Linked DNA regions of Limosilactobacillus reuteri. Each later gene encodes a partner of the first gene's protein in a complex. Links are inferred from orthologs where the notes say so. Each region holds a gene or a part of one and is shown on either strand. Other genes may lie near its edges.

What was found. The genes of interacting proteins can lie anywhere in the genome.
Region 2: the proteins of dnaB (region 1) and dnaG are in contact, whole or in part, in a crystal structure (PDB 2R6A), measured with the Geobacillus stearothermophilus proteins. The link is inferred for Limosilactobacillus reuteri from one-to-one orthologs. Residues at the interface, in WP_033016901.1 of Geobacillus stearothermophilus: Ser13, Glu15, Ala16, Gln18, Glu91, Leu92, Asp94, Ala95, Val96, Pro97, Thr98, Ala99, Ala100, Asn101, Tyr104, Tyr105, Ile108; in WP_049624496.1 of Geobacillus stearothermophilus: Lys456, Leu457, Leu458, Pro459, Ala460, Asn463, Ala464, Leu467, Leu535, Leu536, Ile537, Ala538, Gln544, Glu545, Asp548, Tyr549, His552.

What each region holds. Positions count from the first base shown.
Region 1 is NZ_CP059275.1:1,366,901-1,375,117, reverse strand. The notes cover bases 2,316-5,315. They hold dnaB (replicative DNA helicase), read right to left. Parts: upstream 4,512-5,315; coding sequence 3,120-4,511; downstream 2,316-3,119. Other genes in these bases: HHK02_RS08060 (DHH family phosphoesterase), read right to left, coding at 4,965-5,315; rplI (50S ribosomal protein L9), read right to left, coding at 4,512-4,964; HHK02_RS08075 (MDR family MFS transporter), read right to left, coding at 2,316-3,119. In the rest of the region: HHK02_RS12660 (Fic family protein), read right to left, coding at 1-188; HHK02_RS12655 (hypothetical protein), read right to left, coding at 189-710; HHK02_RS08085 (PPK2 family polyphosphate kinase), read right to left, coding at 711-1,589; HHK02_RS08080 (hypothetical protein), read right to left, coding at 1,590-1,916; more of HHK02_RS08075, read right to left, coding at 1,917-2,315; more of HHK02_RS08060, read right to left, coding at 5,316-6,983; HHK02_RS08055 (sugar-binding transcriptional regulator), read right to left, coding at 6,984-7,919. UniProt on the Escherichia coli protein: The main replicative DNA helicase, it participates in initiation and elongation during chromosome replication. Travels ahead of the DNA replisome, separating dsDNA into templates for DNA synthesis.
Region 2 is NZ_CP059275.1:164,167-168,338, forward strand. What follows is about bases 1-3,000. They hold dnaG (DNA primase), read left to right. Parts: upstream 1-567; coding sequence 568-2,433; downstream 2,434-3,000. Other genes in these bases: rpoD (RNA polymerase sigma factor RpoD), read left to right, coding at 1-567; glyS (glycine--tRNA ligase subunit beta), read left to right, coding at 2,434-3,000. In the rest of the region: more of glyS, read left to right, coding at 3,001-4,172. UniProt on the Escherichia coli protein: RNA polymerase that catalyzes the synthesis of short RNA molecules used as primers for DNA polymerase during DNA replication.

The DNA.
Region 1 (8,217 bases):
GGAGTATCATCATTATTCATATATTCAATTAAAGCTGTAAGGGCAACCTTGATTGCAGTTTCCGTGGTTGGTGGTCGATGAACTGTTTTAATGCCATCCCCGATCGAAAGCACTTCGCTATTAGGAAGCTTATCACGAAATATTTTTCCATTGGGCAGTCGATCTTCATTAAGTTCGCCTTTTAACAATTAACAAGGAATCATAGATTTTTCTATAGCCTTGAAGAACATTGATTTCAACTTTTTTCCTAATTGTGTGCGCTGGTACATTTTTATAGTTGAACCAAGCCTTTTCTTTGATATATGATCATTACCATTTATTGGGTGGTTATTTTCCTGAATAACAGTACTAATTTCAACACGACTCGTTTTTACACCTTCAATATCATTAGTGTAGAAAATTTCAGAGAGTAATAATGAATTCAAAAATTGATTAATCGCAACTTGGGGAAGCGTTACAGAGATATCCTTAATCATATTAGAATTACGCCTAAGCTGATCCGCCAGGTTTTGAATTTCCGGTAATGGAAGATAGAAAATTGGATATTTACTTGTCTGTGCACCATCGCGATAGTTAAGAAGAGGAAACAGAGTTGTCTTCTGGCTTGTATATCCGTTCAGTCGACTCTGATATTCACTTTCAATTGCTGCCGGGTCATTCGTCTTATCTTCAATAAAATACTTATATTTAGATAATGGTATGTATTTCATTTACTTATCTTCTGCTATTAGTTCTTTTCGTGCTTGGCGTAAACTCATTTCTTGTTCTGGCGAAACCTCGGGATAAGCTAATGGCAAACTATTAATCTTCTTTGTCAAAATATCAGATACAATTAAACGCGAATACCACTTATCATCAGCCGGAATAACATACCATGGATTTTCCTTTGTGGCGGTAGCATTAATCGCCTTTTCATATGCCTTTTGGTAATCGTCCCAATATTGACGTTCGCGAATATCAGCTGCAGAAAACTTCCAATTCTTTTCTGGTGTATCAATCCGTGCTAAGAAACGCTTCTTCTGTTCTTCCTTTGATACATGGAGGAAGAATTTTACAATTAAGTAACCGTTCCGCGTTAGATAACTTTCGTACTGACGAATATCTTCATAACGACTATCAAAGAATTTATTATTAACATCATGAACAGACTCAATCCCTGGAATATTAGATTGCAAAATTAAAGCAGGGTGAACGCGTGAAACAAGAACGTCCTCATAATAAGATCGATTGAAAACACCAATATCACCACGCATTGGCAATTCACGATTGATTCTCCAGAGATAATCATGACGTAATTCGCGGCCTGTTGGTTGTTTAAAATTGGCCACCTTAAACCCAACTGGATTTACGCCCGCAAAAATATGCGAAATCATACTATCTTTTCCTGCCGCGTCCATTGCTTGAAATACTACTAAAACACCATAATGACGCCGCGCATACATCATCTTTTGCGCATTCTTGATTGACTTTACATTTTTCTTGATCTTCTTTTTAATCTTCTTAAGATCATCAGCAGAATCTTTTACCTTAGTTGGTGCCGTCTTAATATCAAAGTCTTTTCCTGTGTAACGATATTTCTTGGTTTTCATCTAGTTCACAGCTCCATTATTTATAATATTCTTTTCTGTTGGCTGGTATTTACTATGTTTTAATTTACCAATTTGGTGCTCTCGACCATCATTAACAATAAATTCATCAACAGCACCACAATGCTCACAAACTACCACAATTTGATACCGTTGCGAGTCATCATTATTCGTATCCATCCAATTTCTTTCCGCAATTACTAACGGCTGTTCATGGCACTGATAACAAGAAATCCCTAGTTTACATTCTTCCCTAAAAGGATCTCCTGTTTTTCCTACCATTCCATAACGGTCTTCACCATGGACATTATCAAAATTATTGTAAAACATTTAATATTCAACTGCTTTTGCACGTTTTATCTTAATAACAAAGACTACTATTATTTCCATTACAAAAATTGAAATCGCACAAATAATAAAGAGGATATGATAAGAGGTCGCTTCAATCATCAATCCACCAAATAGCGGACCAATTGCCTTTCCTAAAGAAGAAAATGCGTTCAGAATTCCCTGATACTTTCCCTTAACAGCAACCGGTGAAAGGCTGTTTACAATGGCAGGCATTGTTGGCAGAGCAGTGGCTTCACCGATTGTCAGAATGACCATTGCCGCAACAAACCAGCTATATGAGTGAGCGTAAAGTAATAAGACAAATGAGAAACCAATTGTAAACATCCCAATAAATACTTGCGCATATGGCCGATTAACCCAGCGATTAAGCCAAGTAATTCCTAATTGGAAAACAACAATTAAAATCCCATTTAATGTCCACAAAAGACTATATTTTGTCATCGAGATTCCTTGATCAGTCATGAAAACTGATAGGTTACTTGCCCATTGTTCATACATTGTCCAGATTACAACTAAGGCAATGAAGAAGATCCAGTTAATCCATAAGTTAGCTTGAGGTATCTTAATATTAACTGTCTTGTTCTCTTCTTCAGCTTCCATATCTTCGGTCTTTGCAACTGTTTGTTGACTATCCTTAAAGAAAAAGATAACAACAAGTGAGAACATTGTATAAAGGATTGTGGTAATCAAAAACATTGGTGAAACATTGCCATCTGCATACTGATAAAGCGGGCCGACAATAGTAGTTCCAATCACCATTCCCAAGTTATTGGCAAAATACAACATATTAAAAACATAACGACCATCTCGACCTGAACGAGTCGCAAAAGAATTAACCATTGTAATGATCCAGCCATTAAAGAATCCAATAACTGTTAAAAGAATTCCATATATCGGCCAGCCATTGAAGAAAATCATAATAACCATTACGATTGTCGCTAGCAGTGTCCCGCCAATCATTAATTTCCGCGGGTTAGCTCGGTCAAATAGCATTCCGCTAATATAACTTCCGACAACATTTGCTCCTGAATAAAAGAGTAAAACGATTCCCGATACAGTTAATGACTCATGCAACTGATCGTGAATATAAATTGTTGTTAATGGCCAGACAAAACTATTCCCAATACTTCCAAGGAACATTCCGAATAAAAGCCATTTTAATTCTACGCCTTGACGGTTCATTTAATTATTATCTTCAGGGATATAGGAAATCGAAGTGAACTTATTATAAGACTTTGCAAATAATAATTTAACTGTCCCCCGCGGACCACTACGATTCTTTTCAATGATGACTTCAACTTCACTAGCATTTGATCCATCGTCATCCTGATTATTTCCCGGGTTATTATTATCTTCCGAATCTTCATCGTGCTCATAATAGTCATCACGATAAAGGAAACTAACAATATCTGCATCCTGTTCAATCGATCCAGATTCACGAATATCAGATAAAACCGGGCGCTTGTCTTGTCGCTGTTCAACTCCCCGCGACAACTGTGATAGGGCAATAACTGGAACTTCTAATTCCTTTGCCAGTTTCTTTAGTTGTCGAGAAATTTCTGAAACTTCTTGTTGCCGGTTATCAGGATTACTCCCTTCAATCAACTGAAGGTAATCAATTACGATCAATCCTAAGTTGCCTTTTTCCTTTGCTAAGCGCCGACAACGTGCCCGAATTTCTGCTACCTTGATTCCTGGTGTATCGTCAATATAGATACTAGCGTTACTCAAGGCACCAGTTGCAATAAATAAACTTTGCCATTCATCCTGCGTAAGCTGTCCGGTCCGTAAGTGGTTAGCGTTAATATTTCCTTCAGCACAAAGCATCCGGTTTGCTAAAGACTCCGCACCCATTTCAAGACTGAAAATTGCGACCGTATTATCGGTTCTAGTTGCAACGTTTTGAGCAATATTCAAAACAAAGGCAGTCTTCCCAACAGCAGGTCGTGCCGCAATAATCACCAACTCATCTTTATGCAGACCAGTCGTCATCTCATCTAATTGAGCATATCCAGTTGAAAGTCCAGTAATCTCTGAATCTTGACTAGAGAGCTCACTGACATGGTTAATTGACTCTTGTAAAACGTCACTAATACTTTTAAAACCAGTTTGACGACTATTTTCCGAAACTGACATAATTTCTTGCTCAGCCCGGTCAAGTTGATCTTCAATTTTGTCATTTCCAGCATAACTATCATTGATAATTTTGGTTGCAGTATTGATCAACCGTCGTGAAATCGCCTTATCATGAACAATTTTTGAGTAATAGACAACGTTAGCAGCCGTCGGAACCGCTGTTGCAAGTTCAGCAATATAAGCAACTCCACCAATATTTTCCGTTTGATTATCCTGATCAAGGACATTTTTCATCGTTAACGGATCGATTGGCTGGTCCGCATCATTTAGTTGGACCATCTTTTCAAAAATAATTTGGTGAGCCTTCCGATAAAAATCTTGCGGCTCAAGATATTCCATCGCATCAGCCAACGCGTTTTTACTTAAAAAAGCAGCTCCAAGAACTGCTTTTTCTGCTTCAATATCGCGTGGCTCTTCTTGCACTGGTGCATTATCCATTTACTTTTCAGCAATGTGAACACGAATTTGAGCTTCGACTTCTGGATGAAGTTTAATTGGCACATTTACGTAGCCAAGCGCCTTAATTGGAGCCGCCAGCTCAATCTTTCGCTTATCAATTTTAAGGTCAAATTGTTTTTGTAAAGCAGTTGCAATTTGTTTTGTTGAAATTGAACCAAACATCCGGCCATCTGTACCGGCTTTTCCACTTAATTCAACAACTGTATTATCATCTTCAAGAATCTTCTTCATCCGCTTGGCATCAGCTAATTCTTCAGCAGCATGTTTTTCTTCAGCACGTTGTTGACCCTTTAGTTGGCTCATCGCCGCCTTAGTAGCTTGTTTTGCTAATCCACGCTTAATTAAGTAGTTTTGAGCATAGCCATCTGGAACTTCCTTAATTTGACCACGTTGACCACGGCCTCGTACATCTTGTGTAAAAATAACTTTCATTCACTCCTCTGTATCGTCTTGCTCTTTATCAGGTTTAGTTAGAATATCAACTAACTCTTGCTTGACCTGTGTAATATCTTTATCACTGATTTGTGTAGCAGCATTTGCAAGGTGACCGCCACCACCCATTTTTTCCATGATTACCTGGACGTTGACATTTCCCATTGAGCGTGCTGAAATTCCGATCTTGTTATCAGCACGTTCAAAAATTACAAATGAAGCTTCAATCCCACTCATTTGGAGCAACATATCAGCAGCCTGGGCAGCCGTGACAGGATCATAAACCTGTCCCTCTTCACCCGTACATAATGCTATTTTATCATTTATTTCCGCTCTTGAAATCAAATGATTACGCATCATGAAGGTTTCTGGATTTTCTTTCATAAATGATTGAATCATTAAACCATCGGCACCAGCAGAACGCAAGTAACTAGCTGCATCAAAAGTTCGCGTACCAGCACTCTTGGTGAATGATTTTGTATCAACCTGAATCCCTGTTAGCATTGCCGTTGCTTCAAGCTTGTTAAGTCCTTTTCCTTCACGTGGTTGGTACTCAAACATTTCCGTAATTAACTCACAAGTTGATGAAGCATATGGTTCGATATAAACAAGCAATGGATTTTCAGGAAAGTCCTCGCCGCGACGGTGGTGGTCAATGATAACAAGTCTGTTTTGCATTTTATCATATAATTCAGGAGCAATGGTAATTCCCCGCTTAGCATGGTCAACCATTACTAACAAACTGTTATTTGTCGCTTTTTCTAACGCTTCGACTGGTGAAATAATATGGTCCTTAATCGTCTGGTAATTATCAATCTCATGCATCAAACGTTGAATATCAGAGTGTGGATGTTCATCATCAATCACAATCCAACATTCTTTACCGTTCATTTCCGCAATCCGTCGAATCCCCAAACAGGCACCGACTGAATCCATATCTGGATTGGTGTGGCCCATCACAAATAATTGGTCTGATTGAGCCATTAATTCTTGTAATGCTTGACTAATCATCCGTGCTCGTACCCGGGTTCGTTTCTCCATCGGGTTGGTCTTTCCACCATAGAAACGTGCCTCCTGATCTTGAGCCCGAACAACAACTTGGTCTCCACCACGACCTAACGCGAGGTCAAGGTTATTTTGTGCTGTATCAGCAAGCTTTATCAGATCATTTTCGCCATAAGCAATTCCTACGCTAAGAGTAACTGGCGAATTTTGCTTGGATGTATTTTCACGGATAACATCAAGAATCTTGAATTTTTGTTTTTCAAGTTCTTTTAATGAAGCTTGATGTCCAATAATCAAGTAGTTATCATCATCAATGATCTTCATCAATAAGTGATTAGCAACTGCCCAATCGCTTATTTGTGAAGTTACGTAATTATGAAGATTAGAGACATCAGAATCACTCATTCCTTGAATCAGCTCATCATAGTTATCTAGGTAAATATTACCAATGAAGATTTGTTCATCCTTATATTGTGCACTAATCTGTTCATATTTTGTAATATCTAATAAATAAACTACCTGTCCGTGATGCTGAACCAAAAATTCAAATTGATGGTCACGCCATGTCACTACTTGTGTTTGCTTATCATCTGCATGATCTTTTATTAATTCCGCTAATTTTACATCAACATCTGCAATCGGCTTCCCTACAACAATTTCAAGATTAAAATAACGCGCCATATATGGATTAATCCATTCAACCTCATGACGCTTATTTAACATAATCATTCCCATGGGCATTTCCAGTAATGCTTCTTGTTGCCCACGTTGGACTTTATACGTTAATTCATTTAAATATTCATGAGCATCGACTAATAATTTTCTTAACCGCCGAATACTAATAGCTCCACCAATAACTGCGATTACTAAAACAATTAGTCCAATAATCCAGTTATCCATAAACCCTAAAATAAGCCCAATGATTGTTAAAAGCACTATATAGCAGACATTCCAGCGGACGGCTGGGTGTTCAAAATAAAACTCCCAGTTCTCACGACTGAAAATTTTTCGCATCTATAATAGGTGTTGAGCCACAAGTGAATCGGTTACTAATACATTTGCATATTTTCCAGCTAAGGCCGCTTTGATTGCTTTTAACTTATTCATTCCACCAGCGATAAGAACTGATTCCCGAGCTTGTTTTAGATCATCTAAAGCAATAGCAACTGTGCGATCATTTAACTGGTCATCAACGATTTTCCCGCGTTCATCAATAAAGCGAGAAACAAGGTCCCCGGCTGCTTTCTCTTGCAAGGTTTTAATTTGCTGATCATTAAAATAACCTAGTTCAAATAGCGTTGCATCTTGTTCCGTCGTTTCTACCGTAAAAAGTGCCACGCTTGTCCGCTTACCAGTATCTAAAATCTCGTTAATAAATTTATCTTTTATCACCATCTCTTTAATTTGCTTATTTTCAAAAATTAAAGGAAGCGGAAGAATCTGCGCCTGGGTATGGTAGCATTTATTAAAACATTTAGTAACCTCTACAACATAATTATTATGAGTAGAGTTCGCCACTGTTCCTTTAAAATAGACCACCTGAACATTTTTACGGTCATTTGGTATCAATTGACGTGCTACGCTGACCAGTGTCCTTCCCCAACTAACACCAATAACATCATTATCCTTAACTTTTTTATCAAGGTAACGAGCCGTGGCCTTACCTAAAGATGATAAAATTTCAGCCGTTTCATTGCTTTCTGGAGTACTAATAATGACATCCTTTAGTTGATACTTTTCTTTTAATTGGTGCTGCAGATCTTCAATATTGCTAAGGGGATCATTTATTGAAATTTTGACAATATTTTTCTCGCGTGCAAATTGAAGTAATCGAGAAATTGTTGGTCGCGATAAATTTAGTTTTTTTCCGATTTCTGCTTGGGTAACGCCATCTAAATAGTAAAGTTTACTAACCTGGACGGCCTGTTTAATTTGTTGCTTACTATCCACCTATTCTTTACCAATAACTTGCATACTATGGCTAACGCCCAACTTTGTAGCTCCAGCATTAATCATTGCTTCTGCTTCTTCGGTTGTATGAATACCACCAGAAGCCTTTACTTCAGTGGGAGTTTCTTTAGTAGCTGCTGACATTAATTCAGCATCATGAACTGCTGCTCCACGGGTTGAGAAACCTGTTGATGTTTTTACAAAGTCAGCACCTGCATCAGCAACAATCTTAGATGCCTTAGTGATTTCATCATCAGTTAGCAAAGCTGTTTCAATAATTACCTTTGCAACCTTATTG
Region 2 (4,172 bases), 1.2 Mb from region 1 along the record:
TTTAAGTTCTCTACTTATGCTACCTGGTGGATTCGTCAGGCTATTACACGGGCAATTGCTGACCAAGCACGGACAATTCGGATTCCGGTTCATATGGTTGAAACTATTAATAAATTGATCCGGATTCAACGGCAATTACTTCAAGATTTAGGACGTGAGCCGTTACCCGAAGAAATTGGTGCAGAAATGGATATGCCAACTGAAAAAGTACGGAATATTCTTAAAATTGCCCAAGAACCAGTTTCACTTGAAACGCCTATTGGTGAAGAGGATGATTCTCATTTAGGGGACTTTATTGAAGATCAAGATGCAACAAGTCCAGCTGACCATGCTGCTTATGAAATGATGAAGAAGCAACTTGAAAATGTGCTGGATACGTTAACCGATCGTGAAGAAAATGTTCTGCGGCTTCGTTTTGGTTTAGATGATGGTCGGACACGGACCCTTGAAGAAGTCGGAAAAGTCTTCGGGGTAACGCGGGAACGGATTCGTCAGATTGAAGCTAAGGCGCTTCGGAAATTACGTCACCCATCACGTTCTAAGCAATTAAAAGATTTCTTAGAATAAATGGCAAAGATACCGCGTAATGTAATTGATGAAATACGAAATTCAGTTGATATTGGTGATGTAATTGGGCGCTATGTCCAACTGCATCAGGCTGGAAAAAATCTAATTGGGTTATGTCCCTTTCATGATGAAAAGACCCCCTCTTTTTCGGTGAATGAGGAAAAACAATTTTTCTATTGTTTTGGATGTCACCGGAGCGGAAATGTATTTCAATTTTTGATGGAGTTAAAGCATATCGATTTTGTCGATGCAGTTAAGGAGATCGCTAACGATAGTAATATCAAGATTCCTGAACAATATGTTAGCGTTCCGGCTAAACCATTAAATAACGAGAATCGACAGCTGTTTGATCTTCATGATAAAGCGGCTAAACTTTATCACCATATATTGGTAAATACACCGGCTGGGCAAGTTGCACTTAATTATTTAAAAAAACGGGGAATGAGTGAGGAGCTGATTGAACAATTTGGTTTAGGCTATGCTCCTGATCAGCGAATATTGAAGCCTTTCTTCCAACAGCAAAAGGTTGATTACCAATTGCTAAGAAAAAGTGGACTTTTTAGTGAAGATCAACAAGGAGAGTTGCGAGACCGGTTTATTGAACGGATAATGTATCCAATAAAAAATGGTCAAGGGCAGGTAATTGCTTTTTCTGGGCGATTAATTGATACCAGTAAAACAAATTTACCCAAATATTTAAATAGTCCTGAGACACCGATTTTCAATAAACGGCGAACATTATTTAATTTTGATGTTGCACGAAAAGCGGCACGTAAAGATGGTCGATTATACTTATTTGAGGGATTTATGGATGTAATCTCGGCCTTTGCTGCAGGGATCGAAAATGGAATCGCTTCAATGGGAACTAGTTTTACCGAAGAGCAAGTAGCGATTATTGGTCGAGCAACTAGGCAATTAGACATTTGCTACGATGGAGATCAACCGGGACAAAATGCAATTGACCGTGCAATTAGCCTCGTTAATGATCATCGACCTAATCAGTTGCAGGTAAAGGTTGTCCAATTGCCGGCTGGGATCGATCCAGATGAATATGTTCAAAAGTATGGACCACAGCAATTCAATGCCTATCTTACGAATAAGGAAGAAACAACAACAGAATTTTACCTGCGCTTTTTAAGAAACGGGAAAAATTTAGATAATCAGAATGAACTAATGCAATATCTTAACCAAGCGCTGAAGGTAATTGCTCAGGTTCAAGCTCCCTTAGAAGAAGATATGTACTTGCAACGGTTGGCAGGTGAGTTCAAGTTAGATCGACAAACCTTAAAAACGCAGTTAGATCAATTGCGACAACAACTAGGAATTCATAATCAGCCATGGATTAAGCAACAGCCTTCACTAGCTCGTCATCAACAGTTTCAACAAACTAGTGAAGAAGAACAGCAAAAAATTAAACTTAGTAGGACTGAATTAGCGGAACAGATCTTATTAAGGTACATGCTATATGATCGTGAAGTATGGATGCATGTGACAGCAGATCACAATTTTCATTTTGCACATGAGAAATATCAAACTTTGTATTTATTAGCAGCAAGTTATTTTTCTGAAAATGGCTCGTATTCAACTGCTGACTTTCTTGATTATTTAGATGAAAGTAGTTTACAAGGTACTCTTGGGCAAATTGAGAATTTAAATGTTGACCAAGAAGTTGATATGCGAGCAATTGATGATTGTATCCATATGATCGTAGAACAAACACCGTTAGCTGCGCAAATTGCAGATAAGCAAGCCCAGTTAAAAGAAGCTAATTCATTGCATAATACAGAATTAGCTACGCAATTAACGATTGAACTGGTAAAATTATTAAAGCAGCAGCAACGCTTAAAAACGGAGGAGACTAATTAAATGGCAAATACATACTTATTAGAAGTCGGTGTTGAAGAAATGCCTGCTCACGTTGTAACACCAAGTATTAAACAGTTACACGAACGAGTAGAAAAGTACCTTAAAGAACAACGGATTACTTTTGATGATATTCAAGAATTCGCTACTCCACGACGGATGGCATTACTAATCCATGGCTTAAGTGATAAGCAACCTGATATTGATGAATCAGTTAAGGGCCCTGCAAAAAAGATTGCGCAAGATGCTGATGGTAATTGGACCAAAGCTGCAATTGGTTTTACCCGGGGACAAGGTGCCTCTGTTGAAGATATTGAATTCAAAGAAGTAAAAGGCGTTGAATATGTTTTTGTTGAAAAGCATATTGCTGGAAAAACTGTTGCTGAAGTTCTTCAAGGATTACCAACAGTTATTACTTCGATGAATTTCCCAACCTTGATGAAGTGGGGCTACAATAACTTACAATTTATTCGTCCGATTCGGTGGCTAGTTTCATTATTAAATGATGAAGTCGTTCCATTTAATATTTTGGACGTTGAAGCTGGTCGAGAAACACAAGGCCACCGGTTCTTAGGCCATCCAGTTGAAATTGCTAAGGCTGATGATTATGAGGAAACCTTAAATAATGATTTCGTTATTGCTGATCAAACAAAGCGAAAGAATTTAATTAAGGATCAAATTACTAAGATTATTAATGAGAACAACTGGCAAGTTGATTGGGATGAGGACTTACTAGAAGAAGTTAATAACCTAGTTGAATGGCCAACTGCCTTTGCTGGATCTTTTGATGAGAAGTACTTAGCATTACCTGACCCGGTCCTAATTACTTCCATGAAGGATAACCAACGATTCTTCTGTGTACGGGATAAAGATGGTAACCTCTTATCGCACTTTATTTCTGTTCGCAACGGTAACACAGACTACCTTGATAATGTTATTAAAGGAAATGAACGGGTTCTTGTTCCTCGTCTTGAAGATGCTCAATTCTTCTATCAAGAAGATCAGAAGTTGACAATTGATGAATATGTGGAACGACTTAAGAAAGTTAGCTTCCATGATAAGATTAGTTCAATGTATGACAAAATGCAGCGGGTCGCAGTGATTGCGAATGTTCTTGGTAAGCAACTAAATCTTTCAGATGAAGAACTAGCAGACCTTGATCGAGCAGCACATATTTATAAATTTGACCTTACTACGCAAATGGTGGGTGAATTCGCAGAGTTGCAAGGAATTATGGGTGAAATTTATGCTAAGCTATTCGGTGAAAAAGATGATGTTGCCACAGCTATTCGTGAACACTACATGCCAATCTCTGCAGAAGGAGAATTGCCACAAACTAAGATTGGCGCGGTCTTAGCAATTGCCGATAAACTTGACAGTATCATGAGCTTCTTTGCAGTTGATATGATTCCAAGCGGTTCAAATGACCCTTATGCTTTACGTCGGCAGGCATTTGGAATTGTCCGGATCATCGCCGATCGTGGTTGGAACCTTCCATTATTAAGTATTCAATCAGAAATTGCCCCTGCCTTTGAAAACGCTGAAATCAATGTTTCTTTTGATTTGAATAAAAATAGTGATGAAGTCCGTTCGTTCTTCTTGGACCGGATTAAGCAATTATTCCATGGTCAAAAGGTTCGTCACGATATCATTGATGCAGCTACCGATACTCATCAAAATGATATTGCTAATATCCTTGAAGCTATTCAAACTATTGATGATCATAAGGATGATGATAACTT